Regions from separate parts of the Streptomyces sp. NPDC001858 genome, predicted to be linked through region 2. Evidence: riboswitches for the same ligand, from Rfam matches in the RefSeq annotation. Region 2 holds a riboswitch; each other region holds the start of a gene.
The links. Region 2 has a riboswitch for cyclic di-AMP ahead of ACWCPF_RS13475 (M23 family metallopeptidase). Riboswitches for the same ligand answer to the same signal wherever they lie in the genome.

Region 1: it holds a riboswitch for cyclic di-AMP, as region 2 does, so the genes downstream of both, ACWCPF_RS00720 (transglycosylase SLT domain-containing protein) here and ACWCPF_RS13475 (M23 family metallopeptidase) in region 2, are expected to answer to the same signal.
Region 3: it holds a riboswitch for cyclic di-AMP, as region 2 does, so the genes downstream of both, ACWCPF_RS28415 (M23 family metallopeptidase) here and ACWCPF_RS13475 (M23 family metallopeptidase) in region 2, are expected to answer to the same signal.

The regions. Positions count from the first base shown of each region.
Region 1 covers NZ_JBSFEV010000001.1:141,939-151,371, reverse strand. The annotation lists gene ACWCPF_RS00735 (ABC transporter ATP-binding protein) at 1-207, opposite strand, end outside; gene ACWCPF_RS00730 (LolA family protein) at 214-1,548, opposite strand; gene ACWCPF_RS00725 (polyprenyl synthetase family protein) at 1,830-2,840, opposite strand; cyclic di-AMP (ydaO/yuaA leader) riboswitch at 3,593-3,806, shown strand; gene ACWCPF_RS00720 (transglycosylase SLT domain-containing protein) at 3,810-4,292, shown strand; gene ACWCPF_RS00715 (HAD family hydrolase) at 4,332-5,165, opposite strand; gene ACWCPF_RS00710 (GNAT family N-acetyltransferase) at 5,424-6,488, shown strand; gene ACWCPF_RS00705 (glycosyltransferase) at 6,494-8,032, shown strand; gene ACWCPF_RS00700 (polysaccharide deacetylase family protein) at 8,170-8,925, shown strand; gene ACWCPF_RS00695 (hypothetical protein) at 8,999-9,433, shown strand, end outside.
Region 2 covers NZ_JBSFEV010000007.1:322,200-331,632, reverse strand. The annotation lists gene ACWCPF_RS13480 (GDSL-type esterase/lipase family protein) at 1-945, opposite strand, end outside; gene ACWCPF_RS13475 (M23 family metallopeptidase) at 1,269-2,270, opposite strand; cyclic di-AMP (ydaO/yuaA leader) riboswitch at 2,275-2,432, opposite strand; gene ACWCPF_RS13470 (alpha-galactosidase) at 2,737-4,812, opposite strand; gene ACWCPF_RS13465 (tyrosine-protein phosphatase) at 5,101-5,898, shown strand; gene ACWCPF_RS13460 (DUF6126 family protein) at 5,960-6,082, opposite strand; gene ACWCPF_RS13455 (helix-turn-helix domain-containing protein) at 6,079-6,690, opposite strand; gene ACWCPF_RS13450 (aspartate aminotransferase family protein) at 6,777-8,162, opposite strand; gene dxs (1-deoxy-D-xylulose-5-phosphate synthase) at 8,159-9,433, opposite strand, start outside.
Region 3 covers NZ_JBSFEV010000023.1:120,911-130,343, reverse strand. The annotation lists gene ACWCPF_RS28440 (alkaline phosphatase family protein) at 1-253, opposite strand, end outside; gene ACWCPF_RS28435 (DUF5998 family protein) at 253-849, opposite strand; gene ACWCPF_RS28430 (bifunctional acetate--CoA ligase family protein/GNAT family N-acetyltransferase) at 1,105-4,002, opposite strand; gene ACWCPF_RS28425 (HPr family phosphocarrier protein) at 4,182-4,463, shown strand; gene ACWCPF_RS28420 (GntR family transcriptional regulator) at 4,613-5,308, opposite strand; gene ACWCPF_RS28415 (M23 family metallopeptidase) at 5,497-6,240, opposite strand; cyclic di-AMP (ydaO/yuaA leader) riboswitch at 6,252-6,420, opposite strand; gene ACWCPF_RS28410 (M16 family metallopeptidase) at 6,666-8,054, opposite strand; gene ACWCPF_RS28405 (M16 family metallopeptidase) at 8,051-9,400, opposite strand.

The sequences.
Region 1 (9,433 bases), on a different contig from region 2:
GCCCATCAGCATGCGGATGGTGGTGGTCTTGCCGGAGCCGTTGGGACCGAGGAAGCCGAAGACGCTGCCGGCGGGGACGGTCAGGTCGAGGCCGTCCACCGCGAGCTGGCCGCCGCGGTAGCGCTTGGTGAGGGCGCGGGTGTGGATGACGGCGTCACCCACACCCACGCTCACGCCGTCGCCGTCGCTGTCCACGGACTCCTTCACGCCCTTCTACTTCGCCGCGTTCGCCGCGTTCACCAGGGCGTCCTTGGTGACCGCGCCGACGTAGACCTTTCCGTCGTCCGTCATCAGGGCGTTGATCAGGCGGGTGGAGTAGACGGTTCCGGAACCGAACTTGCCGGTCACCTTGTCGCCGAAGGAGTCGAGGAAGCCGCCGAAGTCGCCGCCGGCCTCGGAGCCCGAGGGCACGCCCTCGCCGCCGGTGTCGAAGGTGGTGATGGAGGTCCAGCCCTCGCCGATGACGGTGGGACCGTCGGCGCCGCCGAGATCCGACTCGAGATCCGAACCGAGGTCGTCCCCAAGGTCCTTCCCAAGGTCCTTCCCGGGGTCGTCCCCGAGGTGCTTGCCGAGGTCGTCGGGCTTGCCGGAGTGCCCGGGGGCCGGCTCCGCCGCGCCGCCTTCGTCCCAGCCGCCGGCCTCGTCGGCCTCGGTGACCTTCGCGCCCTTGGGGACGGTGAAGTCGAAGGTGTAAGCGGCGGGCTTGGCGAAGCTGATCTGGGTGAAGCCCGCGTCCACGACGGCCGCGCCGCCGCTCGCCGGGGTCAGCGTGAACTTCAGCGGCAGGCCCGTCTTCGCGTCCACGGCCACGCTGACGGCGCCGACCGTGGAACCGGACTGCTTCGGCTTGACCAGCAGCTTGTACGCGTCGCGGCCGGCGACGTGGACGGTGCCGTCGACCGTGACGGACGTCGTGTCGTCGACCGCCTTCAGGGCGTCCTCGGTGAGGTCCTTGGGCGTGGTGGGAACGGGGGTCTCGGCCTCGCCGGAGCTCTCGTCGACGTTGGCGTGGTAGACCTCGTTGGAGCCGCTGTCGTACCCCCACACGTCCTTGCCGTTGTGGATGAGGCTGTATTCGGCGGCGTTCTCCAGCAGCGAGACCTTCTGCTTGTCCGGGCCGTCGGCGGCGACGCGCAGGGTGTGCGTGCCGGAGGCGAGCTCGGTGAGCTTGGCGGACGGATCGGCGGACGATCCGTCACCGCCCTGCTCCGCGAGGCCGGAGAGAAGACCGCTCTCCAGCCCGCCGAGGTCGGGCAGCCCGAGATCCGTGCTGATCTTCACCGTCCCGGACAGCTGCTGTACGTCCGAGGCGGCGATCTTGTCGAGGAGCTGTTGTGCGGTGATCTTCGGCAGGTCGGGGTCGCCGGAGTCGGCGAGCGCCGGGACCAGTCCGATCGTCGCCGCCGCGACACCGATCACGGTGACCGGGACGACGTACCGCACTGCCTTGCGCCGGCCGAGGCGCAGCTCGTCGGCGTCCCCAGCGGTCGCGTCCCCACCCGTCGCGTCCCTGCCGGTCGTGGTGTCGTCGGATGCCTTCGGTGCCATGTGTGCCTTACCTCCGTCGTCGGCGGCGGCTGGTCATCTCGCGCTGAAGTTCCCCACCCCGAGCCGCCATTCTCACCCGAATCGGTGAGGAGTGGTGATTTCCGTGGTTCCCATCTGACCAAATCCACGCGCCGGAAGCGTCAACCCGAGGACTCAACTCCACGTACACCTCCGGTATGACACAACCCCGCCGAGACCACGCCTGCCCCGTAGGGGTCGGCAGGGTGGAGGGCAGGGTTGGCCGGGGGGAGGGCGGGGTCGGCAACCGGGAAGGGTGGGGGTCAGCCGGCTCGGTGGACCACGGCGTCGCAGAGTTCCATCAGCGCCGCCTTCGAGTCGCACTCCCGCAGCGGCGCCAGCGCGGCCCGCGCGTCCTTCGCGTAGCGCACCGTGTCCCGGCGGGCCTGCTCCAGCGCCGGGTGGGCCCGGAGCGCCTCCAGGGCCTCGGCGAGCCGGGCGTCGTCGCTCAGGTCGGAGTCCAGCAGCTCGCACAGCGCGATGTCCTCGGGCAGCGACAACCGCGCCGCCCGCTCCCGCAGCCGCAGCACCGGCAGCGTGGGAACGCCCTCGCGAAGGTCCGTCCCGGGCGTCTTTCCCGACTCGTGCGAGTCGGAGGCGATGTCCAGGACGTCGTCCGCCAGCTGGAAGGCGACGCCCAGCCGCTCGCCGTACTGCGTCAGCACGTCGACGACCGTCTCGTCGGCGCCCGACATCATCGCCCCGAAGCGGCAGGCGACCGCGACCAGCGAGCCCGTCTTGCCGCCGAGCACGTCGAGGTAGTGCTCGACCGGGTCGCGCCCGTCCGTGGGCCCGGCCGTCTCCAGGATCTGTCCGGTGACCAGCCGCTCGAACGCCTCCGCCTGCACCCGGACGGCCTCCGGCCCGAGGTCGGCCAGGATGTGGGAGGCGCGCGCGAAGAGGAAGTCACCCGTGAGGACGGCGACGGAGTTCCCCCAGCGGGCGTTCGCGCTGGACACCCCGCGCCGCACCTCGGCCTCGTCCATCACGTCGTCGTGGTACAGCGTGGCCAGATGGGTGAGCTCGACGACCACGGCCGACGGCACGATCCCCGGCGCGTACGGGTCCCCGAACTGCGAGGCGAGCACCACGAGCAGCGGCCGGAACCGCTTCCCGCCCGCCCGTACGAGGTGCTGGGCGGCCTCCGTGATGAACGGGACCTCACTCTTGGTGGCCTCGAGCAAGCCTTCCTCGACAGCCGCCAATCCGGCCTGGACATCGGCTTCCAGAGCCTGGTCCCGCACGCTCAGCCCGAACGGCCCGACGACGGTCACGAGGGGTCTCCTGTCTGGTGGTGTCTACTGGCGATTACGCGGTTTGTCGATAGGTCGCTGCCATCACTCAAGTCAGCGTATCCGGTCACGTTTCGATCACCGATAGCCCCCACGTCCCGCAGGCTCGAATGGGCCCGCCGGAGAGGCGTCCCGCCGGGCCGGCCGACGCCGGATCCGGCCCGTTATGTTTCTGATCAGCCCATATGAACGAACACCTATCGAGTTACCAGGTAGTAGTGATTCATGTCCGTCGGGTGATCCAGGGGCGCCCCACGACCGTTTCCCGCCACGCCCGCCGCGCCCGCCGCGCCCGCCGCGCCCGGCCCGCACCCCCGCACCCACCCTCGCGCGCCCACCCCCACACCCGCTCCCGCGCCACTTGTGTCGCCGGACCGCTGGAGTTCGTGAGCGACAAAATGGACAGACAGGAACACAAAGGAGCAAAGTGCGGCGGATTTCAAGCCCGCCCCTTTGCTGCTCCTTTAACTATGACTTGGGATTAATGCCCGATTCGCCAGTCTTGTGATTGCCGGTGAGTTGGCTCACTCTCGACGCCGACCCGACGCCGGGGCGACCCCCGCGCGCCATGCGCCGTTCCCCGCACCCCTCAAGCAAGTTGAGGCTTTGCACCCACAAAGGATCAAGCGCCCCATAGGCCACAGATCAAGGTCAATAGGGGTGATCTATGAATTCGCTACTTGTTTCGGACATGTGCTCTCGCATACGTTCCCGGCCTGTCGGGCGGACGCCGAATCCTGCCGCCGCCCGTTACATCCATCGAGAACCGCACGGCAGGAGCGGGGGAACCAGGTAGGCCGCCGAACCGCAATTCAGGACGTCTTGGATTTTCAGGATGTTCTGGACACATCGGTACGGCTTGGGGTGAAGTCGCGTCCGTCAGGACGCGGCCGGGCAACTCCCGCCCGAACCCGACAGCTCACCTCGCAGGCGCCGGAGAGGAAATTCGTCATGTCCGCTGCCGCTCAGCCGCGCCGCGCCCGCCGTACCCGTCTCGCCCGCACGCTCGCCGTCGCCGCCACCGGCGCGGCCGTGCTCGCCCTCCCGATCATCGGCTCCACCACCGCCTCCGCGGCGACGCCGACCGTCACCACCGCCTCCAGCCTCGGCTACGCCAACAACCTCGACGGCTGGATCCGCGCCTCGCTCCACGTCATGGCGCAGCACGACATCCCGGGCACGTACAACGGCATCTACCGCAACGTCATCCGCGAGTCCTCCGGCAACCCCAACGCCATCAACCTCTGGGACTCCAACGCGGCCGCGGGCATCCCGTCCAAGGGGCTGCTCCAGGTCATCGACCCGACCTTCCGCGCCTACCACGTCCCGGGCACGTCGTGGAACTCCTACGACCCGGTCGCCAACATCACCGCCGCCTGCAACTACGCGGCCGCGCGCTACGGCTCGATCGACAACGTGTTCGGCGCGTACTGACAGCACCGTTCACCTGCGGTCGCATAGCGGCACCCCGACTTACGGGAACATTCGTTCGAGGACGACGGCCACGCCGTCGTCCTCGTTCGACGTCGTCACCTCGTCGGCCACGGCCTGGAGCTCGGGGTGGGCGTTGGCCATGGCCACACCGTGCGCGGCCCAGTCGAACATCGGGATGTCGTTGGGCATGTCCCCGAACGCGACCGTGTCCTCGGGACGCAGACCGAGGTGTTCGGCGGCCAGGGCCAGGCCCGTGGCCTTCGTGATCCCGCAGGGCTGCAGCTCTACCGTGCCCGGCCCCGACATCGTGACGGTGGCGAGCGAGCCGACCACCGAGCGGGCCGTCGCCGCCAACTCGTCGTCGGACAGGGTGGGATGGCGCAGCAGCACCTTGCTGATCGGCTCGCACCACAGGTCGTCGCGGCGGCCGACGCGCAGGGCGGGCAGCGTCGGGTGCGGCATCCGGTAGCCCGGCTCGATGAGCGTCAGTCCGTCGACGCCGTCCTGGTCGACGGCCGCGTACAGCTGCCCGACCTCCGCCTCGATCTTGCCGAGCGCGGTCTCCGCCAGCTCCCGGTCCAGGGTGACCGACCACAGCAGCCGGTCCGCGCCGGCGTCGTACAACTGCGCGCCCTGTCCGCACACCGCGAGCCCCCTGCTGTGGAGGCGGTCGAGCAGCGGCCGCACCCGGGGCGCGGGCCGTCCCGTCACCACCAGGTGGCGTGCGCCGGCGGCCGCCACCCGCGCGAGCGCGTCGAGCGACCGGTCGGAGAAGGTGTCGTCGCCGCGGAGCAGCGTTCCGTCCAGGTCGGTGGCGATCAGGGAGTACGCGGGGTACGCGGAGCGCGCGGGAGATGCGATGGGTGCGGCCATGATCAGAGAATACGGATCCCGCGCCCCTCGGGTTCGACGCAAACCGAACGACGGCCAGGTCCTGTCGTGTTCTGCCAACTCCCCTTTAAAAGAAACGGCTTTCTGCCACGTTGCCAGGTAGCGGACGGTTAAAGGCCTCTGCACCGGTTGGCAACAACATGGGACGCTACCTACCGCGACGCCCGGGTGGAGCGGTACCGTCCAGGTGTCCAGGGGGGACTTGATCGGGGGGTCAGGTTGAGCAGTGGGCGCATTCGTGTGCTGAGGCCGCAGGACCTCGGCGAGGGGGAGAGGGAGCGGTGGCGCGCGCTGCGTGCCGCGTCGACGCTGCCGCGAAACCCCTTCATGGAACCGGAGTTCACCGACGCCGTGGGCCTGGTGCGGCCACGCGCACGTGTGGCGGTGGTGTACGAGGGGCGCGAGCCGGTCGGCTTCCTGCCCCACGAGCGGGGCAGGCTCGGCCAGGGCCAGACCCTCGCGTACGGCGTCTCGGACGCCCAGGGCGCGGTGCTGGCCCCGGGCCTCGGACTGAACGCCGCCGAACTGATGCGGGCGTGCTCCCTGACGAGCTTCGCCTTCGACAACCTGGAGGCGGAGCAGGGGCTGTTCCTGCCGCACGCGGCGGCGGAGTACGCCGCCTATGTCATCGACGTCGAAAAGGGTTACGAGACCTATGAGTCCGTACTGCGCGCGCAGTCGCCGAAGTTCCTGAAGACGACCCTCGCCAAGGAGCGCAAGCTCGGCCGGCAGGTCGGGGAGCTGCGGTTCGTGTTCGACGAACGCGACCCGGCCGCGCTGCGCACGCTCATGGCGTGGAAGTCCGCGCAGTACCGCAGGACCGGCCGCCGGGACCGGTTCGCCCAGGAGTGGATCACCCGGCTCGTGGACGTGCTGGCCGAGACGCGCGCGCCGGAGTGCGCCGGCACGCTGTCCGTCCTCTACGCGGGTGAGCGGCCCGTGGCCGCGCACTTCGGACTGCGTTCGTCGACGGTCCTGGCCTGCTGGTTCCCGTCGTACGACCCGGAGTTCGCGAAGTTCTCGCCCGGTCTCGTGCTGCATCTGCGGATGGCCGAGTCGGCCGCCGCGGAGGGGATCGGCCTGCTCGACCTGGGGCGCGGCGCGGCCGAGTACAAGGACTCGCTGAAGACCGGGGAGATACCCGTGTTCGAGGGAGCGTGGACGCGTCCGGGGGTGGGCGCCGCGCTCTACTGGCTCAGCCGTGAACCGTCCCGCCGCGCGCACCACTTCGTGCGCAACCGGCCGAGGCTCGCCGCGACGGCCGCACGGACCTTGAAGAGCGCGGGCCGGCTGCGCCGGTCGTGACGATCATGGAACCAGGGGGGCTCGTGTTCCGCGCAAGAGGTGTGCCGCACGCGGTCGTGCGGCAGGAGATAGAGAAGTTCCTCGACATCCGGCCGGTGCAGATCGCCGAGCTCGAACTGGACGACGGGGGCGTGCTCAAACCCGGCCCGGGCAGCCCGCCCCTCACGCACGGCGAGGTGTTCGTGCTGGTCAGGAGGGGCGGACGGCCGGTCGGGACGCTTCTCGGGCACGTCTCGGAGGGCGCCGACCCGAAGGCCGTGCTCATGGATCTCGCCGCTCGCGCAGTGGCCGCGGCGGTGCCGGGGCCCGCGGATCCGCCCGCGCCGGTACCGGGGCCGATGCCGATACCCACGTCGGTGCCGATACCCACGTCGGTGCCGACGCTCGTGCCGTCCACGACCGTCGTCGTCGCCACGCGCGAACGCACCGAGAAGCTCGCCCACGCGCTCGACTCGCTCCTCGCCCAGGACCACCCCGACTTCGAGATCCTCGTCGTCGACAACGCGCCCGTCACGGACTCCACCCGGGAGCTGATCGAACACAAGTACGCCGAGCGCGTGCGGTACGTGGCCGAGCCGGTGCCCGGTCTCGCCGTCGCGCACAACAAGGGCGTCGAGGCCGCGCACGGCGAGGTGATCGCCTTCACGGACGACGACGTCGTCGCGGACCCGCGCTGGCTCACCGAGCTCACCGCGCCCTTCGTCGCCGATCCCGGGCTCGGCTGCACCACCGGCCTGATCCTGCCGGCCCGGCTGCGCACCCCCGCCCAGGTCCTCCTGGAGAGCCACGGCGGCTTCGCCAAGGGGTTCACGGCACGCACCTACGACCCGCACGACCCGCCCGCCGACGAGCCGCTGTTCCCCTTCACCGCGGGCCGCTTCGGCTCCGGCGCCAGCATGGCCTTCCGTACGGAGGTGCTGCGGGCGGTCGGTGGCTTCGACCCGGCGACGGGCGCCGGCACGCGCGCGCGTGGCGGCGACGACCTCTACGGGTTCGTCCGCGTCCTGGCCGCGGGCCACCGGCTGCACTACACGCCGCAGGCCCTGGTCTGGCACCACCACCGGGAGACCTGGCGGGACCTGGAGACCCAGGCGTACGGGTACGGCGCCGGCCTCACCGCCTACCTCACGGCGATCCTCGTCAACCGCCCCGGCCTGCTGCCCGCCTTCCTGGCCCGGCTGCCCCGCGGCCTGGCACACGCCCGCACACTGACGGCAAGCCGGGAGGCGGGGGGCGGGTCGGAGCGGGTGGAGGGTGCGCCGGGAGGCGTGGAAGGTGCGTCCGGGGGCGTGGAGGGTGTGTCGGGAGGCGTGAAAGGTGCGTCCGGGGGCGTGGAGGGTGTGTCGGGAGGCGTGGAACGTGCCTCGGGGGGCGTGGAGGGTGCCTCGGGGGGCGCGCCCGGCGGCCACGACGACCGGACGCACGCCTGGCCCGGACGGCTGTCCCGACTCCAACGGCGCGGCATGCTCTACGGCCCGCTGGGCTACCTACGGGCCCGGCTCGCGCTGCGGGGCGCTGCCCGATCGAGCGGTGCCGCGCGATGACGGGGGGCGCGCACAGAGCTGACGCGGGCCGCGGGGGCGGCAGGGGCCGCGCGGGAGGCGCGGGCAGCGCGAAGGGGGGTGCAGGCGGGGTCGGCGGGGTCGGCGGCAGTATCCCCGTGTTGCTGTATCACGCCGTGATGGAGGATCCGCCTGGCTGGATCGCCGAGTTCACCGTCAGCCCGAAGCAGTTCGGCGCGCATCTGGACGCCGTCGTCGACAGCGGACGTACACCCGTCACGATCACCGCGCTCGCCGACCACCTCGCCGGGCGGGCGCCGCTGCCGCCCCGGCCGGTGCTGCTCACCTTCGACGACGGCTTCGCCGACCTGCCCGGCGCGACCGCCGAGGCGCTGGCGGGTCGGGGGCTCTCCGCCACCGCCTATCTCACGACCGGCGCCATCGCCCCGGGCGGGCGCAGCCTGCTGCCGCCCGCCCCGATGATGACGCTGGCGCAGGCCGCGCGGCTGGAGCAGTACGGCATGGAGGTCGGCAGCCACACCGTCACGCACGCGCAGTTGGACACGCTCGCGTCCCGGGCGCTCACGCACGAGCTGCGGGCGTCGCGCTCGGTGCTGGAGGACGCCCTCGGCCACCCCGTCCGCCATCTCGCCTACCCGCACGGCTACAACAGCGGCCGGGTGCGGCGCATGGCAGCCGCCGCGGGCTACGAGACGGCCACCGCCGTGCGGCACGCGCTCAGTTCGGACCGCGACGAGCTCTACCGCATCGCCCGGCTCATCGTGCGCCGCGGCCACACCCTCGCCGACGTCGAGGGCTGGCTGGCCGGCTCCGGCGCCCGGGTCGCCCCGTATCGCGACGGGCCGAAGACGGTCGGCTGGCGGTGGTACCGCCGCGCCCGCGCCGTCGCGCGGGGGCCGATGTTCGCAGGTTGAGCAGGGTTCGACGATTTTGATGTGAAAAGAAGAGAAAATTCCTATAGTTAATGCGAGGGAGGGGAGCCTCGACGTGCCATCACACGTGCCTGTACCGAGCACCGAGAGCAGCGAGCTGCCCACCCCCGAGCTCTCCACCGGACCGGGCGGTCCGTCCCCGGCCGAACGCGACGAACGTGACGGCCGCGACGACCGCAACGACCACGGCTCGCGGCGGAGGTGGCGGATCCCGCGCCGTCCGCCGGTCGCGGCCCCGCTGACCCTGCTGCTCGCCACCGGGCTCTGGGTGTACGCGCTGCCCCGCGTCGGCTTCCGGGAGATGGGCGACTACGGTCTGCTGGACCGTCTCCCGGCCGCCTACTACCTCTCGCTGCTGGTCCTCACGGCGGGCTTCGTCCTGAGTCTGCGGCGGGCGGGCACCGCGCCCTGGTGGCCGGCCGCGCACTGCGCCGCGCTGCTGTTCGCGCTCAAGGCGCCCCCGGCGGTGCTTTACGACGCGGTGCGCTAC
Region 2 (9,433 bases):
CGCCGAGAGCCAGCCGGCGGTGTCCACGAACTCCGTGTGCGGGTCGGCGAGTTCGGCGACGACGTCGGCGATGTCGGCGGCGTGCGCCCCGCCGAAGGGACGCAGGGCGAGAATGCGGGCGTGCGGCGCGGCCGCCCGCAGCCGTTCGAGGTACGCGCGGTAGGCGGTGCGGAACTCGGCCGAGCCGAACGCGGTGTCGTTGGTGCCCTGGTTGACGACGATCACGTCGGCGTCGCGGTCCGGCCGGGCCGGGGAGCCCGCGTGGTTCCAGCCGTACGCGTCGCCGGCGGCCGGCACTCCCCCGTTGCCGGTCCGGAGCACGCCCTGGCGGCCGAAACCGACCTGGGTGAGCGAGGCGTGCAGGGCGTCGGCGACCAGGGTGGGGTAGGCGGCCGTCCCGTCGGCGCAGTCGGAGGTGTTGACCGCGCAGAGCGCCAGCACGCCCTGGGTGACGGAGTCGCCGTAGAAGACCAACTCCGGTGCCTTCGGCGCATGTTGAGCCAGCAGTCGGCCCCGGATGCCGGTCAGCACGACGCCCGACTCCAGCGGCGGGGTCCACCGGTTCACCCGGGAGAAGACGTCCTTCACGGACAGCTCGGCCGTGTGCGGTCCCCGCCCGGTCGCCGTGATCGCGAGGTCGCCGCGGTCGACGGCGTACTGCCGGCCGGGTCCGCCGTCGACGGACACGTAGACCTGCGCGGGCACGGTGACCGACGAGACGTCGAACAGGGCGTGGACGGTGCTCCCGACGAACCGGAACCGCAGCCGCGAACCGGAGTTGACGGTGACGGCGGCCTCGGCGGAACGCCCCCAGTGGCCCTCGTAGACGATCCGCCGGTCGTCGGGTCGAACGACGCTCGCGTCACCGACGGCGGAGGCAGACGCGGAGGCGGGCGAGGAGGCGGAGGCGGGCGGAGCGGCCACCGCCGTCGTCAGGAGCGTCACGACCGCCGCCGTCGCGGCGCACCTGACGACGGCGGTGCATCGGTGGACGACGCCGGGCACGGGACCTCCGAAGAGCGGTAGAAAGCGCTTGCTCGCTGACGGAGATCACTGTGTCCCCACTCTGACCCGGCTGTCGAGAGGGCGAAAGGGGATGCCATGCCGCTGCCACAGACATGCCACACGGCGGCAATGAAACGATCAAGAAAACGGACGCGGACACACCGAAGGCCGGACCCGGGGATCGGGATCCGGCCTTCGGCTGCGTGTCAGGCGGTGACGTGTCAGGCGGTGGCGTGTCAGGCGCCGAGTCGTCCGCGGAGGTCCTAGACGGAGACTCCGTGCGAGCGGAGGTAGGCGATCGGGTCCACGTCCGAGCCGTAGTCCGGCGTGGTGCGGATCTCGAAGTGCAGGTGCGGGCCGGTCACATTGCCGGTCGCGCCGGAGAGGCCGACCTGCTGGCCCGCGGTCACGGTCTGGCCGGCCGAGACCGACAGCTGGGACAGGTGGGCGTACTGGGCGTAGTAGCCGTCGGCGAGCTTGATGACGACCTGGTTGCCGTACGCGCCGCCCCAGCCCGCGGAGACGACGGTGCCCGCGCCCACGGCCTTGAGGGAGGTGCCGGTCGGCACGACGAAGTCGACGCCGGTGTGGTAGCCGCTGGACCACATGCTGCCGGCCACGTGGTACGCGGTGCCGACGGAGGCGCCGGCGACGGGGAGCGCGTAACCACTGGCCGAGCCGGTGTTGCTCTCGGCGGCCTGAGTGGCCGTCTTCGAGGAAGACGCCGAGGACGAGGTGGAGGCCTTGGAGTCGGAGGACTTCGCCGACTCGGAGGACTTGGAGGACTTCGGGGACTTCGACGCCGAACTCCCGGAGGAGGAGGCCGTGGAGGACGAGCCGGACGACTCGGCGGCGCCGGTCGCGGCCTGCTTGCCGATCGACAGCTTCAGTCCGGGGTGGATCAGCGAGGGGTCCTCGCCGACGGCCGCGCGGTTGTCCTGGTACAGCTTCTTCCAGCCGCCGCTGACGTCCTGCTCGTCGGCGATCTTCGAGAGGTAGTCCCCGGGCCGCACGGTGTAGGTCTTCGCGGCGGCGGTCTTCTGCGACACCGGAGCGGCCTGCACGACGTTTTCCGAAACCGTCTGCGCGACCGACTGGGACGCGGACTGCGAAACGGACTGCGAAACGGACTGGGCGGGGGCCGCGTGTGCGCCGGCGGCGCCCATGAGCGGAAGGGCGAGCGCTGCCCCGCCGGTTCCGGCGACGGCTATCGAACGAGTGAAACGCTGGGTCTTCGAACGGCGGTGCTTACCCTTCGCGGGCATGGCGAATTCCTCTCCGGCGCCTGCGAGGTGAGCTGTCGGGTGCGAGCTGGAGATGCCCGGCCGCGCCGAGGCGCGGCTTTACCCCAAGCCTGTTCCGGGACCGGAACAGGCGGTTGTGCCTGTGGGTCCCCCGCTCCTGCCGTGGACGGGTGGGTGTGCGGACTCCGGGCGGCGGCAGGATTAGGCATCCGTCCGGATTGGTGTGGAACGTAAGCGACCGAGACGCACGGGGACAAACAGAGGTTGCGCGGTCAATGCATTTCTCTTGATCCGCTGTGAGAATTCCCGGTCACACTCCGTGAATCCAAACACCCGCCATTCATCGAATGCCCTTGAAAAGCGCATGAATTACGTGAACATGACGTACGACGCACGGTCACGGATATGACGCTGCTCACGTGACAGCCCTCCAGGATCCTTTATTCCAGAGCGAGTTGGAATTAAGGATCCATTTCGGACAGAAAGCTCAGATGCGACGGAGTCGGATAACCGTCGCATCAAGGTCACCCTTGAGCCCGGTGCGCAGCCCGTGGTGCAGCAGCACCGCACCCCGGTGAACTTCGCCCGTTTCACGGCATTCATACGACTGTGTCGGGTCGAGTCCGCGCAGCCGGAGCGCCGGCACGGGCTCCCCGTACCGCTGGGCCTGGAGCCAGGCGAGGACGACGCTCTCGTCTCCGCGCACATACTGGACGGCGCTCAGCCCGCCCGCCGGGGGACGCAGTCGGTAGAGGTCGCCGTGCTGCACGAGCGGGCGGATCTCCTTGTAGAGGTCCACCCACTCCCGCGCCTCCTCGATCTCCTCCTCGCTCCACTGCGAGAGGTCGCCGCCGACGCCGAGCACCCCGGCCATGGCGCTGACGAACCGGAAGCGCAGCGAGCTGACCCGGCCGTTGAGCTGGGCGTTGGGGCTGTCGGTGACCCATGCGGCCATGACCCGGGCGGGGTGGAGCTGGCTGAAGCCGTGCTGGATGTCGAGCCGGTCGAGCGGGTCGGTGTTGTCGGAGGTCCACACCTGGTCGGTACGGCTCATGATCCCGAGGTCGATGCGTCCGCCGCCGCCCGAGCAGGACTCGAAGGCGACGCCCGGGTGGGCGGCCCGCAGTCGGTCCAGGAGGCCGTACAGGGCGCGCACATGGTCGACCCAGAGGCGCTGCGGGTAGGGGTCGTCCGGCCAGCCGGCGTCGGTGAAGCAGCGGTTGAAGTCCCACTTGACGTAGTCGACGGGGGCGCTGGAGAGCAGCCCGTGGAGCTGCTCCCAGAGGTACTCCTGAACGTCCTCGCGCGCGAGGTTGAGCACAAGCTGATTGCGGAACTCCGTCCGCTTTCGTCCCGGTTGGAACTGCACCCAGTCGGGGTGGGCCCGGTACAGCTCGCTGTCGGGGTTGACCATCTCGGGCTCGACCCAGATGCCGAACTGCATGCCGAGGGCGTGCACCTGGTCCGCGAGGGGCTTCAGGCCGTTCGGGAAGCGGTCGGGGTTGGGCCGCCAGTCGCCGAGCCCGGCGTGGTCGCCGGTGCGCGCCCCGAACCAGCCGTCGTCGACGACGAACAGCTCGACCCCGATCGCCGCGGCGCGCCGGGCCAGGGTCGCCTGCTGCTCCTCGGAGATGTCGAAGTAGGTGGCCTCCCAGGAGTTGAACAGCACCGGCCGGTCCTGCTCGGCGTCCGGGATCACGTACGCGCGCTGGTAGGCGTGCCAGGCGCGGCTCGCGCCGCCGAAGCCGGCGTCGCTCCACAGGCCGGCGAAGACGGGGGTGGTGAAGGACTCGCCGGTCGCCAGCCGCAGCAGGCCCGAGTCGTCGTAGCCGGCGCCGCCGGTGATCTGCACGCGCGCGTCGGGGAGTTGCGCGACGGCGATCCGCCAGGAGCCCGACCAGCCGAGGGCACAGCCGTAGACCTCGCCGCGCTCCTCGGTCGCGTCGGTGTCCAGCGCGACCCAGGGCAGATGCTGGTGGCCGGTGTGGCCGCGGCGGCTGCCGATGACCTTCTCACCGTAGGTGAGGGGGGAGCGGGTGAGCCGCGACTCGGCGGCCCAGCGGCCGTGCAGCTGCGAGAGCCGCCAGTCGTCGCGCTCGGGCAGGGTCCAGACGGCGGAGTCGGCGCGCAGCAGCTCCAGCGGCGGCTCGCCGTCGTTGCGCAGGGTCGTCCAGCGTTCGACGACGTCGCCGCGCATCCGGTAGTGCAGGGTGACGGTGAGCCCGGCGTCCCGGAAGCGCAGCCTGAGCTCGTCGCCGTCGCTCTCGTGGGCCTCGAAGGTCCACTCGGTGCCGCGCCGCTCGTCGGTGCGCACGGACAGGGCGGGCCGCACGAAGCGGGGGCCGCCCTCGACCGGGTACTCCTCGCGGCCGTCGAGCGGGGACTCGAAGGACGCCCCGCGCTGCGGCGGCGGCAGCTGGGCGAGCGCCTCGGCGTCCGCGAGCGCGATGCCCGGACCCCAGTGCAGATGGATCAGCTCGTCGGCCTCGGTGAGATGGAGGGCGTAGCTGCTCGTCGGCCCCGAAAGGAGCCAGGTACGGCCATTGTCGGCGATCTCGGGCATCAAACCCCCACTAATTCGAACAGGTGCGATCAAGCACCAACATCATCGATTGCCGTCGGCCCCCCGGGCAACTCTCGGCCGCCGAGAGTCCGCCCACTCCGCCGGGAGCCGGCCGGGAGTCCGCGGAGCGTCCGCCGGGTCCACGGGACAAGGCTTCACCTGGGCGGACGTCCGGTCGGCCGGCCTGTGGACAACCCGTTGCCCGGGGAATCCATGTCGTATCGTCCTAGGAGGTGTCCCGTCGGCCACCCGAGCCGCGCCGACGGAGACCGACAGGAAGGGGCACCCGTGACGCAGCAGATCCCGTCGACCGAGCCCGAGCTGGCCGGCGTGCGCAACTTCCGGGACGTGGGCGGTCTGCCGACCGTCGACGGCCGGCGCGTACGGCACGGCGTCCTGTTCCGCAGCGGGCATCTCGCGCACGCGACCGACGACGACGCCGCGTTCCTCTCCGGCCTCGGCCTGCACACGATCTTCGACTTCCGCAACGCCGCGGACCAGAAGCTGGAGGGCCCGGACGTCGCACTGCCGGGCGTGCGCAATGTGAACCTGCCCCTGTCGGACCCGGCGGACGGCGCCGAGTTCTGGAAGATGGTCCGGGACGGACACCTCGACCAGCTGCGCGAGATCCTCGCCGACGGCAAGGCCGCGGGCCGGATGATCGCCTCGTACCGCAGGATCGTCAAGGAGCGCACGGCCGAGCACGCGCGCGTGCTGGACTCGCTCGCCGAGGACAGCGTCCCGGCCCTGATGCACTGCGCGGCGGGCAAGGACCGCGCGGGCCTGTCCATCGCGGTGACGCTGCTCGCCCTGGGCGTGGAGCGCGAGGCGATCGTCGCCGACTATCTGGAGTCCAACGCCAAGCACCGCCGCTACAAGGTGCGGCGCAGCGCCGGCTCCGACGAGGCCTACTCCCCCGAGGTCATGGAACTGCTCAGCCCCCTGTTCGAGGCCCGCGCGGAGTACCTCACCGCGGCCTTCGACACCATGGAGGAGACCTGGGGCAGTGTCGACGCCTACCTGGAGCAGGGCCTCGGGCTCTCCCCCGAGACCCGCGAGCGGCTGCGGGAGCGACTGCTCGACTGAGCCGACCGGCCGACCGGCCGACCGACCGGCCGGCCGGATCCTCGTCGGCCTGCTGGTCGGCCTACTGGTTGGCGCCCGCCTCGAACAGCAGCCAGAGGAACGCCGCGAAGAGATGCCCGACCGCGATGTAGATGATCAGGCGGATCCAGAGGGCGCGCGGGAACTTGTCCTCGAGGTTGCTCATGACGTCACTCCGGTCCGGGACGGGTCGGGGCCCAGGCACAGGGTGGCCGTGGGGCTCTGCAGCAGGGTGTGCACGAAGAGGAGCTCGACGCCGTCGGCGTCCTGCGCGGCGAGGCGGTGCGGGGTCAGCGAGTCGAAGTGCGCGCTGTCCCCGGGCCCGAGCAGGTCGGCGGTGTCGCCGAGGCGCAGCCGCAGCCGCCCCCGCAGGACGTGCAGCCACTCCTCGCCGGGATGCACGCGCACGATGTCGCCCTGGGAGCCGTACGGCACATGGACGCGCAGGGCCTGCATCCCGCGCCCGGAGGCGCCGGCCTGCCAGTAGGTCCAGCCGCCCGCGTGGGTCGGCTCCATGGCGTCGGCGCGTACGATGGCGTCCCGGTCGGCGACGGTCTCGCCGAGCAGCTCCGAGACGGTCGTACCGTAGATGCGGGCGAGCGCGAGCAGCATCGGCAGCGAGGGCTGCCGCTGCCCGGTCTCCAGCCGGGACAGGTGCGCGGGCGACAGCCCGGCGACGGAGGCCGCGGCCTCCAGGGTGAGGGCGGCCCGGCGGCGCAGGGCGCGCAGCTGAGGGGCGACGACGGGAAGCGCCTCCGGTTCGGGCGAGTTCATGCCCTCATTGGACGCCGAAATTGCCTCTGCGGCAAATCTCTTGCCCCAGAGGCAAAATCCGCGGCCGGGCGGCGGCGCGGGCGCCGTCAGCGGTTGGCGACCGCCTGCTTGACCAGCGTCTTGCTGAAGTCCCACATCAGGCCGCCGCCGCTGTGCGCGTCGTCCATCACGGCCGTGAAGGCGTCGACGAACCGGTCGACCTCCCGCTCGCCGATGATCAACGGCGGGATCAGCTTGATCACCTCCAGGTGGTCGCCGGAGACCTGGGTGAGGATCCGGTGCCGTTGCAGCAGCGGTACGACCACCATCTGCGCGAACAGTCCCTTGCGGGCCGCCTGCAGCATGGTCCAACGGCTGCGCAGCTTCAGCGACCTGGGCCGGCCGAACTCGATGCCGATCATCAGGCCCCGGCCGCGGACGTCGGCCAGCAGCTCGTACTCGTCGGTCAGGGCGGCGAGCCGGGACCTGAGCAGTTCGCCGGTGGCGCGGGCGTTCGCGACGATCTGCTCGTTCTCCATGACGGACAGCACGGCGAGCCCGGCCGCCATGGCCTGGGCGTTGGAGCCGAAGCTCGCCGAGTGCACCAGCACCCGGTCCATCGACGAGTAGACCTTCTTGAAGATCCAGTCCTTGCCGAGGGTGGCCCCGACCGGCACATATCCCCCGGACAGCGCCTTGGCCACGCACACCAGGTCCGGTTCGACGCCGTCCTCGTGCTGGTAGGCGTAGAAGTCACCGGTGCGGCCGAGCCCGGTCTGGACCTCGTCGACGACGAGCAGCGCCTTGTGCCGGTGCAGCAGTTCCTGCGCGGCCCGCAGATAGCCGGGCGGCGCCTCCAGCACCCCCTTGCCCTGGATCGGCTCGACGATCAGGGCGGCGACGTCCCCCTTCTTCAACTCCCGGGCCAGGGCGTCGAGATCGCCGAGAGGGACGGCCGTGTCGGGCAGCAGGGGCGCGAACCCGTCCCGGAAGCCGGACTCGCCGTTGACCGACAGCGAACCCGTGGTGAGCCCGTGGAAGGCGTGGTCGCAGTACAGGACCCTCGGCCTGCCGGTGGCGTACCGGGCGAACTTCAGCGCGGTCTCCACGGCCTCGGTGCCGCTGTTGCCGAAGAACACCCGGTCCAAGTGCGGGCTGTGCGCGAGCAGCTTCTCGGCCAGCAGCCCGGGCAGCGGCTGGCAGTCGAAGCGGGTGAGGTCGGCGAGGGAGGCGTCGAGGACGTCGTGCAGCGCCTTGCGGACCACGGGGTGGTGGCGGCCCAGGCCCATCACCCCGAACCCGGCGAGCATGTCCAGGTAGTCGTCGCCGTCCGCGTCCCAGAAGTAGGCGCCCTCGCCGCGTTCGTAGACCTTGTCGAAGCCGATGGTGTGCAGCATGCGCGGCAGTTGGTGGTTGAGGTGTCTGGCGTGCAGCTCGTAGCGCTCGGCTCCGCGCTCGGCGAGGAGCGCGCCGAGGTCGAACTCCGTGGTCATTCCGCTTTCTCCTTGACGTCCTTGACGGCCAGGCTCGCGCCGATCCGGCCGGCGATCTCGACCGGCGTGAGGCCGATGTCGGCGAGCACCTCGGCGCGCTTGGCGTGCGCGAGGAACTGCTCCGGGATGCCGAACCGCCGTACGGGCACGTCGACTTCGGCGTCGCCCAGGGCCAGCGCGACCGCCGATCCGACGCCGGCGGCCCGGCTGTTGTCCTCGACCACGGCCACCAGAGCGTGCTCGGCGGCGAGGCCGGGCAGGGCGGGGTCGACGGGTTTGACCCAGCGGGGGTCGACGACCGTGCAGCCGATGCCCCGGGCGGCCAGCAGCTCGGCGGCCTGCAGACAGACCGGCGCCATCACGCCGACGGCCACCAGCAGCACGTCCGCCCGCTCTCCCCGGTGCAGCACGTCCATGCCGCCGACCCGGCCGACGGCCGGCACCTCCGGTCCGACCGACTCCTTCGGGAAGCGGACCAGGGTCGGCGCGTCGTCCACCGCGACGGCCTCGCGCAGTTGGGCGCGCAACTGCTCGGCGTCGCGCGGGGCGGCGATCCTGAGCCCTGGCACGACCTGGAGGACGGACAGGTCCCACATGCCGTTGTGGGACGCGCCGTCGACGCCGGTGACCCCGGCCCGGTCCAGCACGAACGTGACCCCGCAGCGGTGCAGGGCCACGTCCATCAGCAGCTGGTCGAAGGCGCGGTTGAGGAACGTGGCGTAGACGGCGACGACCGGGTGCAGGCCGCCGGTGGCCAGTCCCGCCGCGCTGACGGCCGCGTGCTGCTCGGCTATGCCGACGTCCCACACGCGGTCCGGGAAGCGTTCGGCGAACCTGCCGAGCCCCACCGGGTGCAGCATCGCGGCGGTGATCGCCACGACGTCGTCGCGTTCCTCGCCGATCGCCACGATCTCGTCGCCGAAGACGGACGTCCAGGACGGCCCGCCGGCCGGGCTGAGCGGCGCGCAGGTGAGGGGGTCCATCGCGCCGACGGTGTGGAAGTGGTCCTCCTCGTGCGCGAGGGCGGGCTCGTAGCCGCGCCCCTTCTCGGTCAGGCAGTGCACCAGCACCGGCCCGTGGAAGCGCTTGGCCCGGCGCAGCGCGGACTCGACGGCCTTGACGTCGTGGCCGTCGATCGGGCCGACGTACTTCAGGCCGAGGTCCTCGAACATGCCCTGCGGGGCGAACGCGTCCTTGAAGCCCTTCTTCGCGCCGTGCAGCGACTCGTACACGGTGTGGCCGACGACCGGGGTGCGCAGCAGTACGTCCTT
Region 3 (9,433 bases), on a different contig from region 2:
CGAGGAGCGCGTGCAGATACGGCGCCTCTTCGGGGTGGTCCTTGATCTGCTCCCAGCCGAGGCCGTCGATCAGGAAGACGCAGTTGCGGTCGGCCGGGGCCAGCTCGCCGATCGCCGCGGTGGTGCCGGGTACGCCCATGCCCGCGGCCAGCGTGGGCAGCAGGTCGGCGAGGGAGCCGGTGCCGTACTCGGGGACGGGGGCGGAGCCGACGGCGAGGGGTTCGGGGAAGTCCCAGTGGGTGGGCTGTGCCATCAGCGGGTGACGTCCGCGGTGGCCTCGGAGAGCGCCTGGGCGAAGGCGAGCGCCTGGCGGACCGTCTCCGGGCCGTCCCCCGCCTCGCTGACGCGCAGGCTGAGGTCGTCCGCCGTCGAGTTGCCGGTGTAGCCGTGATCGGCGTCGCAGTTCGGGTCGCCGCAGGCGGCCGGTTCCAGGTCGATGCGGGAGACGGCGCCCCAGCCGATGGTCAGCACGACCTCGCGCGGCAGGGTGCCCGGCGCGTACGACTCCGGGTTGGCGACCACGCGGCTGAGGACGACCGAGGAGATCCGGCCGAGCTTGACCGACTCCGTGGACGTCGTGGCGTACGGCGTCGGGGAGGTGGTGTCGGCGGCCTGCTCGTCGGTGTGGCTGACGATGAAGCGGTTGCCGGTGAGGACCAGCACGGTCACATGCCGGCGCACCTCGTTCTGGTCGAACGTGGTCTCCTGGTGGACCAGGTACGACCGGATCGGCTCGCCGCCCACAGCGGCCTCCACCGCCTCGGCCACGAGGGCCGGGTAGTAGCCGCTGCGCTCGATCGCCGCGCGCAGCCCCTGGGTCGTCGTACTGGTCTTGGCCATGCCCTCCATCCTACGGGGACCCACTGACTGCGAGGCACCGGTCACGACCCGCTTCGGCGGGCCGATCCCTCGGAATCGCGGAGGCCCGCGCCCATGGAGGCAACCGCTGCCGGTGCGTCGCGTCTCGCGCGCGTGCCGGGATGCGGCCGCCACGGGAGAGGAGACGGGTGCGGGCCCGCCCGTGTCCGTCGCGAACGCGGCCACGGCCGCAGGGCGTTCGCGGCGCTCGGCACAGCGGCTCCGCGGGGCGGGCTCCCGGACGTCTCAGTACGTCGGGAGGGTCCTCGGTCCGAGGTCGTCGCGCGCGGGCGGGGGCGCGAGGCGTATGGAGGCGCCCAGGACGCTCAGGCCGTGCGGGGCGACGACGACCGGTTCCAGGGTGACCGCGACGACCTCGGGGTGGTCGTCGACCAGCCGGGACACCCGCAGCAGCAGTTCCTCCAGGGCGGGGGTGTCGACGGGCGTCGAGCCGCGCCAGCCGAAGAGGAGCGGGGCGGTCCGGATCGAGCGGATCAACGAGGCCGCGTCGCGGTCGGTGACCGGAACCAGCCGGTGCGCCATGTCCCCGAGCAGCTGCGAGGCGGCCCCGGCGAGCCCGAAGGAGAGCACGGCACCGGCGGCCGGGTCGATGACCGCGCGGACGACCGTGTCGACCCCGCGCGGCGCCATCGCCTGGACGACCGGGCGGAGCTCTTCCGGCCGGCCGAAGAGCTCGGTCAACTCGACGTACGCCCGGCGCAGTTGCTCCTCGTCGGCCAGGTCGAGGCGTACGCCGCCCAGGTCGGCGCGGTGGCGCAGGTGGGGGGCGGTGGCCTTGAGGACGACGGGGTAGCCCAGGGCTTCCGCGGCCCGCGCGGCCTCGTCGGGGGTGGGCGCGGGGGTCGCCCGGCGGGTGCGGATGCCGTAGCGGCCGAGCAGCTCGCAGGTCTCCTCGGTGCCGAGGGTGAGGCCCTGCCCGCGCGCGAGGAGCCCGCCGATCAGTTCGGCGGCGCCCTTCTCGTCGATGTCCTCGTACTCGGGCACCTTGCCGGGGTCGGCCGCCTCACGCCGCCACTGTGCGTACTTCACGGCTTCGGCGAGGGCGCGGACGGCGCGTTCGGCGGCGGGGTAGGCGGGGATGAGGTGTGCTCCCTCGGGCGCCTCGACGGCGGCGGGCTGCGCTGTCCCGGCGCCTTCCGCCGCGGCACGCGCGCGTGTGGTGGTCTCCGTGCGTGGTGCGGTGGCCTCCGCGCGCGGTGCGGTGGCCTCCGCGCGCGGTGCGGTGGCCTCCGCGCGCGGTGCGGTGGTCTCCGCGCGCGGTGCGGTGCTCGTCGCGGCGGACAGGGCCGCCGCGAGGCCGCCGAGTTCCACGTGGACGACGAGCACCGGTTTGGCGGGCGCGGCGGCCGCGGCCGAGCGAAGGGCCTGGGCGAGTTCCCCGTCGCCGGGCGACGCCTCGCCGATCGCCGGGATCGCCGTCACGACCACCGCGTCGCACGTGTCGTCGGCCAGCGCCCGCGCCAGTGCGGCGTGGAAGTCCTCCGCCGACGCCTCCGTGGTCAGGTCCAGCGGGTGCAGCGGTTGCAGTCCCTCGGAGAGGCAGGCGTCGTAGGTCAGCTGACCCAGCGATTCGGAGTTGCCGAGGATCGCGACCCTCGGCCCCGTAGGCAGCGGCTGGCGGGCCAGCAGCAGACCGGCGTCGACCAGTTCGGTGATGGTGTCCACCCGGATCACGCCGGCCTGCCGCAGCAGCGCCGACACCGTCGCGTGGGGCAGCCGCGTCGCCCGCACGGTGTGCCCCTGGGGGCCGGAACCGGCGCCCTGGACGACCACCAGCGGCTTGGCCGCCGCCGTACGCCGGGCGAGGCGGGTGAACTTGCGCGGGTTGCCGATGGACTCCAGGTACATCAGCGCGACGTCGGTGTCGGGATCGTCGTACCAGTACTGCAGGACGTCGTTGCCGGAGACGTCCGCGCGGTTGCCGGAGGAGACGAAGGTCGACACGCCGGTGACTCCGGTGACGCCGCCGCCGCGCCGGTGGAGCCGGGAGAGCAGGGCGATGCCGATGGCCCCGGACTGGGCGAACAGCCCGATCCGGCCGGGCCTCGGCATCTCCGGGGCGAGCGAGGCGTTGAGCCGCACCTGGGGGGAGGTGTTGATCACCCCGAACGCGTTGGGGCCGATGATCCGCATCCCGTACGCGCGCGCGTGCCGGACGAGTTCGCGCTGGCGCTCGCGCCCTTCGGGACCGCTCTCCGCGTAACCGGCGGACAGGACGACGAGCCCCTGCACGCCGTGCTCGCCGCACTCGGCGACGGCCTCGGGCACCTGCTCGGCCGGGACGGCGAGCACCGCGAGGTCGACGGGTTCCGCTATGTCGCGCACCGAGCGGTGGGCGGGCGCCGAGTCGAGTTCCTTCAGGTCCGCGGGGAAGGCCTTGTTCACGGCGTACAGGCGGCCGGTGAAGCCGGCCTCCCGGAGGTTGCCGAGGACACTCCGGCCCACGCCGCCCGGGGTGCGGCCGGCGCCGACGACAGCCACGGAGCCGGGCGCCAGCAGCCGTCCCACGGAGTGGGCCTCGGCGCGCTGCTCCCGCGCGCGCTGCACGGCGACGGAGCGCTCGGTGGGTTCGAGGTCGAACTCCAGACGGACGACGCCGTCCTCGAAGTGGCGCTGCTGGGTGTAGCCGGCGTCCGTGAACACCTTGATCATCTTGGTGTTGGCGGGGAGCACCTCGGCGGCGAAGCGGCGGATGTCCCGCTCGCGCGCCACGGCGGCGATGTGTTCGAGGAGCGCGGAGGCGACACCGCGCCCCTGATGCGCGTCCTGGACGAGGAAGGCGACCTCGGCCTCGTCGGCGGGCGCGGAGGCGGCCATGCCGTCGGCGCCAATCCGGTCATAGCGTACGGTTGCGATGAACTCGCCGCCGATGGTGGCCGCGAGTCCCACCCGGTCCACAAAGTCGTGGTGCGTGAAGCGGTGGACGTCCTTTGCGGACAGGCGCGGGTAGGGCGCGAAGAAGCGGTAGTACTTCGACTCGTCCGAGACCTGCTCGTAGAAGCTGACCAGGCGCTCGGCGTCATCAACGGTGATGGGGCGGATGCGTGCGGTGCCGCCGTCGCGCAGCACCACGTCGGCCTCCCAGTGGGCGGGGTACTCGTGCCGGTCCGACGCGCTCTGCATGGGGCCCAGAGTACGGCTCGCGTACGACAACGGCGCGAGGCAGTCTGTGGAGGACGCACGTCGGATCGAGGCCGCGATCCGACGACCACGTCGGGACGGGACCGCACGGTCCCGCCCTCCCACGCTTCACGTGTGGAACACTGGTCTAGACAACCTGAGACACTGAAGGGCAGCATCACATGGCTGAGCGCCGCGTCAACGTCGGCTGGGCCGAGGGCCTTCACGCCCGCCCCGCTTCCATCTTCGTCCGGGCCGCCACGGCCGCAGGCATCCCCGTGACGATCGCCAAGGCCGACGGCAACCCCGTCAACGCGGCCTCCATGCTGGCCGTCCTCGGCCTGGGCGCCAAGGGCGGCGAGGAGATCGTCCTCGCGTCCGAGGCCGAGGGCGCGGACGCTGCCCTCGACCGGCTCGCGAAGCTGGTCGCCGAAGGTCTCGAGGAGCTCCCCGAGACTGTCTGAAAACGCTGACGGCGCGCTGCAGTAAATACGTCGTCACGCAACACCGAAGGGCTCGTCCGAATTGTCGGGCGAGCCCTTTGAATTTCCCGCTCATGGGCAGCAGAAATAGCGCCCCACGAATTCACTCCTCTTTGTATACGGCCCTCGTGTTAATGCCGCAGACCCGTCATGTTTACGGGAGGTTGCGAAGTCCTCACACGGTCGACGCGCTCGGCGCCGCCGGAAAAGCGCAGCCGGTGCGCGGCCGTCGCCCGCTCGGTGTGCAGCGCCGTGACCGCACGCGCGCGCTCCCCGTCGCCGCGCGCCACCGCGTCCACGATCGCGCCGTGCTCCCCCCAGGACTCCACCGGGTCGGCCGGGGCGTCCACCACGTACATCCAGGCGATCTTGTGGCGCAGCTGGGTGAGCATCGAGGTCAGGGCCTGGCTTCCGGAGGCCTGGGCGAGCGTCTCGTGGAACCAGCCCCCCAGGGAGCGCAGATCCTCGCTGTTGCCCCTCCTGGCCCGCTCCTGGCCCAGCCGGACGAGACCGCGCAGCACCTTCAGATGGGCCTCGGTGCGCCGCTGGGCGGCCCGGGAGGCGCCGAGCGGCTCCAGCAGCATGCGCATCTCCAGCAGGTCCGCGGCCTCCTGCTCGGTCGGCTCGGCGACGCACGCGCCCGCGTGGCGGCGCGTGACCACGAAGCCTTCCGCCTCCAGCGTGCGCAGCGCCTCCCGGACGGGCACACGGGAAACGCCGTAGCGGCGAGCGAGGAGTTCCTCCGTGAGGCGGCTGCCGCGCTCGTAGACACCCGCGACGATGTCGTCCCGGACGGCCGTGCACACCGAGTGCGCCGGAATACGCATGACGGACCTCCGCCTTAATCCCCGTGAAACGTCGACGATTGACGTGTGTTCCGTGACTCTATTGCAATCAGCGGGAATTTCCGATGGCGGACTGGAATCCGTGGATATTTTTTGGACAGCGGGATCTCGAAAACGACGAAAGCCCCGGCCGGGAGGGCCGGGGCCGAACGATCTGTCGCCGTACGTCGTCAGATGTTCACGCCGTGCTGGCGGAGGTAGGAGACCGGGTCGATGTCCGAGCCGTACTCGGCGGTGGTGCGGGCCTCGAAGTGCAGATGCGCGCCGGTGACGTTGCCGGTCGCGCCGGACAGGGCGATCCGCTGGCCCGGGGTGACCTGCTGGCCCACCGACACCTCGATGGACGACAGGTGACCGTACTGGGTGTACGTCCCGTCGATCATCTTGATCACGACCTGGTAGCCGTACGACCCGCCCCAGCCGGCCTCGACCACGGTACCCAGGCCGACCGCGTGCACGGTGGTGCCGCTGGCCGCGTGGAAGTCGACGCCGGTGTGGCTGCCGGAGGACCACAGGGAGCTGCTGGCGTGGTAGCCGGTGGACACGTAGGAGCTGGTGATCGGCAGCACGAAGGTGTTCAGGCGCTTGCGCTCGGCCTCGCGGGCGGCACGCACGCGTGCCTCGCGCTCCTCCACGGCCTTCTTGGCGGCGGCCTCGCGGGAGGCCTTCTCGAACGCGGCGTGCTTCTGCACGGCGACCTGGTCGTCGAGCTGCTCGGCGACGGACTCGCCGACCGTGACCACGGGGATCAGCCCGGTCTGCTCGGGCGTGGGCTCGGCGGCGAGGGCCGGCGTGGCGGCGACGGTGGCCATGACACCGGTGGTGGTGAGCGCCGCGACGCCCGCCGCGCGAACGGTGGTCCGCTGCATCCGGCTGGGCCGACGGTGCTTCCCGGTGGCGTAGGTGATCGCCAAGTCAGGGGTGTCCTTTCCTTCCCTCTCGCCTACCGGGTTAGCTGACGGGTTCGGAGCAGGAAGGTCTCCTACGGACCCCCTCGCGACTCGCGCGGGCGCCCGATTCACCCCAGGGACTTCACACACGTGGGTCCCCGGCTCCCCTGGCTCGCGCCGTAGGGGACTCGGCGATGACTGTCCGGTGCCGCGGCTGCGGCGCACTGCCTGACGAACAGTCCGCACGAAGCTAAGCGGGGCCGGTTTCAATCCTCAAACGAATCCCGGTTTTTGTAGCGCATCCCACAGGGCAGACAGGCAACCTCCGCCCCAATTCGGACATCTAGCGGCCCTGGTGACGCTTGCGTCGACCAGGGCCCCTACACGCGCGTGCCGTTGCCGGTCCGCTCTGCGAACCGCTTCGCGGCCTCCTCAGCGGACTACTCCGCCTACTCCGCGGACACGACCTTCACCTCGCCGATGCCGAGGGCCTCGACCGGCGCCTTGATCTGGGCCGCGTCGCCCACGAGGACGGTCACCAACCGGTCCACCGGGAAGGCGTTCACGGCCGCCGCGGTGGCCTCCACGGTGCCCGTCGCGGCGAGCTGCTGGTACAGCGTCGCCTGGAAGTCGTCGGGCAGGTGCTGCTCGACCTGGTCGGCCAGCGTGCCCGCGACGGCCGCCGCGGTCTCGAACTTCAGCGGGGCCACCCCGACCAGGTTCTGCACGGCGACGTCACGCTCGGCGTCGGTCAGCCCCTCGGCGGCGAGGGTGCGCAGCACCTTCCAGAGGTCCTCGAGGGCGGGACCGGTGTTCGGGGTGTCCACGGAGCCGCTGATGGCGAGCATCGCGGCGCCGGAGCCGTCCGGGGCGGACCGCAGGACCTGCCCGAAGGCGCGGACGCCGTAGGTGTAGCCCTTCTCCTCGCGCAGGACGCGGTCCAGGCGGGAGGTGAGGGTGCCGCCGAGGCAGTACGTGCCGAGCACCTGAGCGGGCCACACGCGGTCGTGCCGGTCGGCGCCGATACGGCCGAGCAGCAGCTGCGTCTGGACGGCACCGGGACGGTCCACGATGACGACCCGGCCGGTGTCGTCGGCGGTCACCGGAGGCACCGGCCGCGGCTGGGCCGAGGAGCCCGTCCAGGCGCCCAGGGTGTCGCTCAGCAGCGCGTCCAGGTCGATGCCGGTGAGGTCGCCGACGACCACGGCGGTGGCCGTGGCGGGGCGGACGTGCTTCTCGTAGAAGGCGCGCACCGCCGCGGAGTCGATCTTCTCGACCGTCTCCGCCGTGCCCTGGCGCGGGCGGGACATGCGCGCGGTGGCGGGGAACAGCTCCTTGGAGAGCTCCTTGGCGGCCCGCCGGGAGGGGTTGGCCAGCTCGTGCGGGATCTCGTCCAGCCGGTTGCGGACGAGGCGCTCGACCTCGCTGTCGGCGAACGCGGGCGCCCTCAGGGCGTCGGCGAGGAGGCCGAGGCCCTTGGGCAGGCGCGAGGCCGGCACTTCGAGGCTGAGCCGGACGCCGGGGTGGTCGGCGTGCGCGTCCAGCGTGGCCCCGCAGCGCTCCAGTTCGGCGGCGAACTCCTCGGCGGAGTGCTTGTCGGTGCCCTCGGAGAACGCGCGCGCCATGATCGTGGCGACGCCGTCCAGGTCCGCCGGTTCGGCGTCCAGCGGCGCGTCGAGGAGGATCTCGACGGCGACGACCTGCTGGCCGGGGCGGTGGCAGTGCAGGACCGTCAGCCCATTGGCCAGCGCGGCCCGCTCGGGCGCCGGGAAAGCCCACGGCTTGGCCTCGCCGGCCCGGGGCTGGGGGTGGAAGTCCATCGTGGCGAGCTCGGTCACCGGGCCGCCTCCTCGTTCTCGTCCTGGTCGGCGGGGGCTTCGGCGGCGGTCGGCTCGTAGACGAGCACCGCGCGGTTGTCGGGGCGCAGACGGGCCTTGGCGATCTCCTGCACCTCCTCGGGCGTGACGTCCAGCACCCGCTGGACGGCGGTCAGGGCGAGCTGCGGGTCGCCGAACAGGACGGCGTACCGGCACAGTTCGTCCGCGCGGCCGGCGACCGTGCCGAGCCGGTCGAGCCACTCGCGCTCCAACTGGGCCTGGGCGCGCTCCATCTCCTCGGCCGTGGGGCCCTCCGCGGCGAACCGGGCGAGCTCCTCGTCGATCGCGGCCTCGATGACGGGCACCTCGACGTCCCCGGACGTCTTCACGTCCAGCCAGCCCAGGGAGGGGGCCCCGGCGAGCCGCAGCAGGCCGAACCCGGCCGCCACGGCCGTCCGGTCACGGCGCACCAGGCGGTTGTAGAGCCGGGAGGACTCGCCGCCGCCGAGGACGGTGAGCGCCAGGTCGACGGCGTCGCACGCACGCGTGCCGTCCTCGGGCAGCCGGTAGGCGGCCATCAGGGCGCGGGCCGGCACCTCCTCCTCGACGATCTCGCGCAGCTGCTCGCCGATGACCTCGGGCAGCGCGCCGTCGCGCGGAGCGGGCTTGCCGTCGTGGCCGGGGATGGAGCCGAAGTACTTCTCGACCCAGGCGAGGGTCTGCGCCGGGTCGATGTCGCCGACCACGGACAGGACCGCGTTGTTGGGCGCGTAGTACGTGCGGAAGAACGCTCGCGCGTCCTCCAGGGTCGCCGCGTCCAGGTCGGCCATCGAGCCGATCGGCGTGTGGTGGTAGGGGTGGCCGTCCGGGTAGGCGAGAGCGGTCAGCTTCTCGAACGCGGTGCCGTAGGGGACGTTGTCGTAGCGCTGGCGGCGCTCGTTCTTGACGACGTCGCGCTGGTTCTCCATCGACTCGTCGTCGAGGGCGGTGAGCAGGGAGCCCATGCGGTCGGCCTCCAGCCAGAGGGCGAGCTCCAGCTGGTGGGTGGGCATGGTCTCGAAGTAGTTGGTGCGCTCGAAGCTGGTGGTGCCGTTGAGCGAGCCGCCCGCGCCCTGGACCAGTTCGAAGTGGCCGTTGCCCTTGACCTGGCCGGAGCCCTGGAACATCAGGTGCTCGAAAAGGTGAGCAAGGCCGGTACGCCCCTTGACTTCGTGGCGCGAGCCCACGTCGTACCAGAGGCACACCGCCGCGACGGGGGTCAGGTGGTCCTCCGAGAGCACCACGCGCAGGCCGTTGGCCAGGCGGTGCTCGGTCGCTGTCAGGCCCCCGGAGCCTGCCTGGGCTGTGGCGGTGTGACCCATGGGCATGTACGTCCCTTCCGATCGCGGACGCGGTCGTCG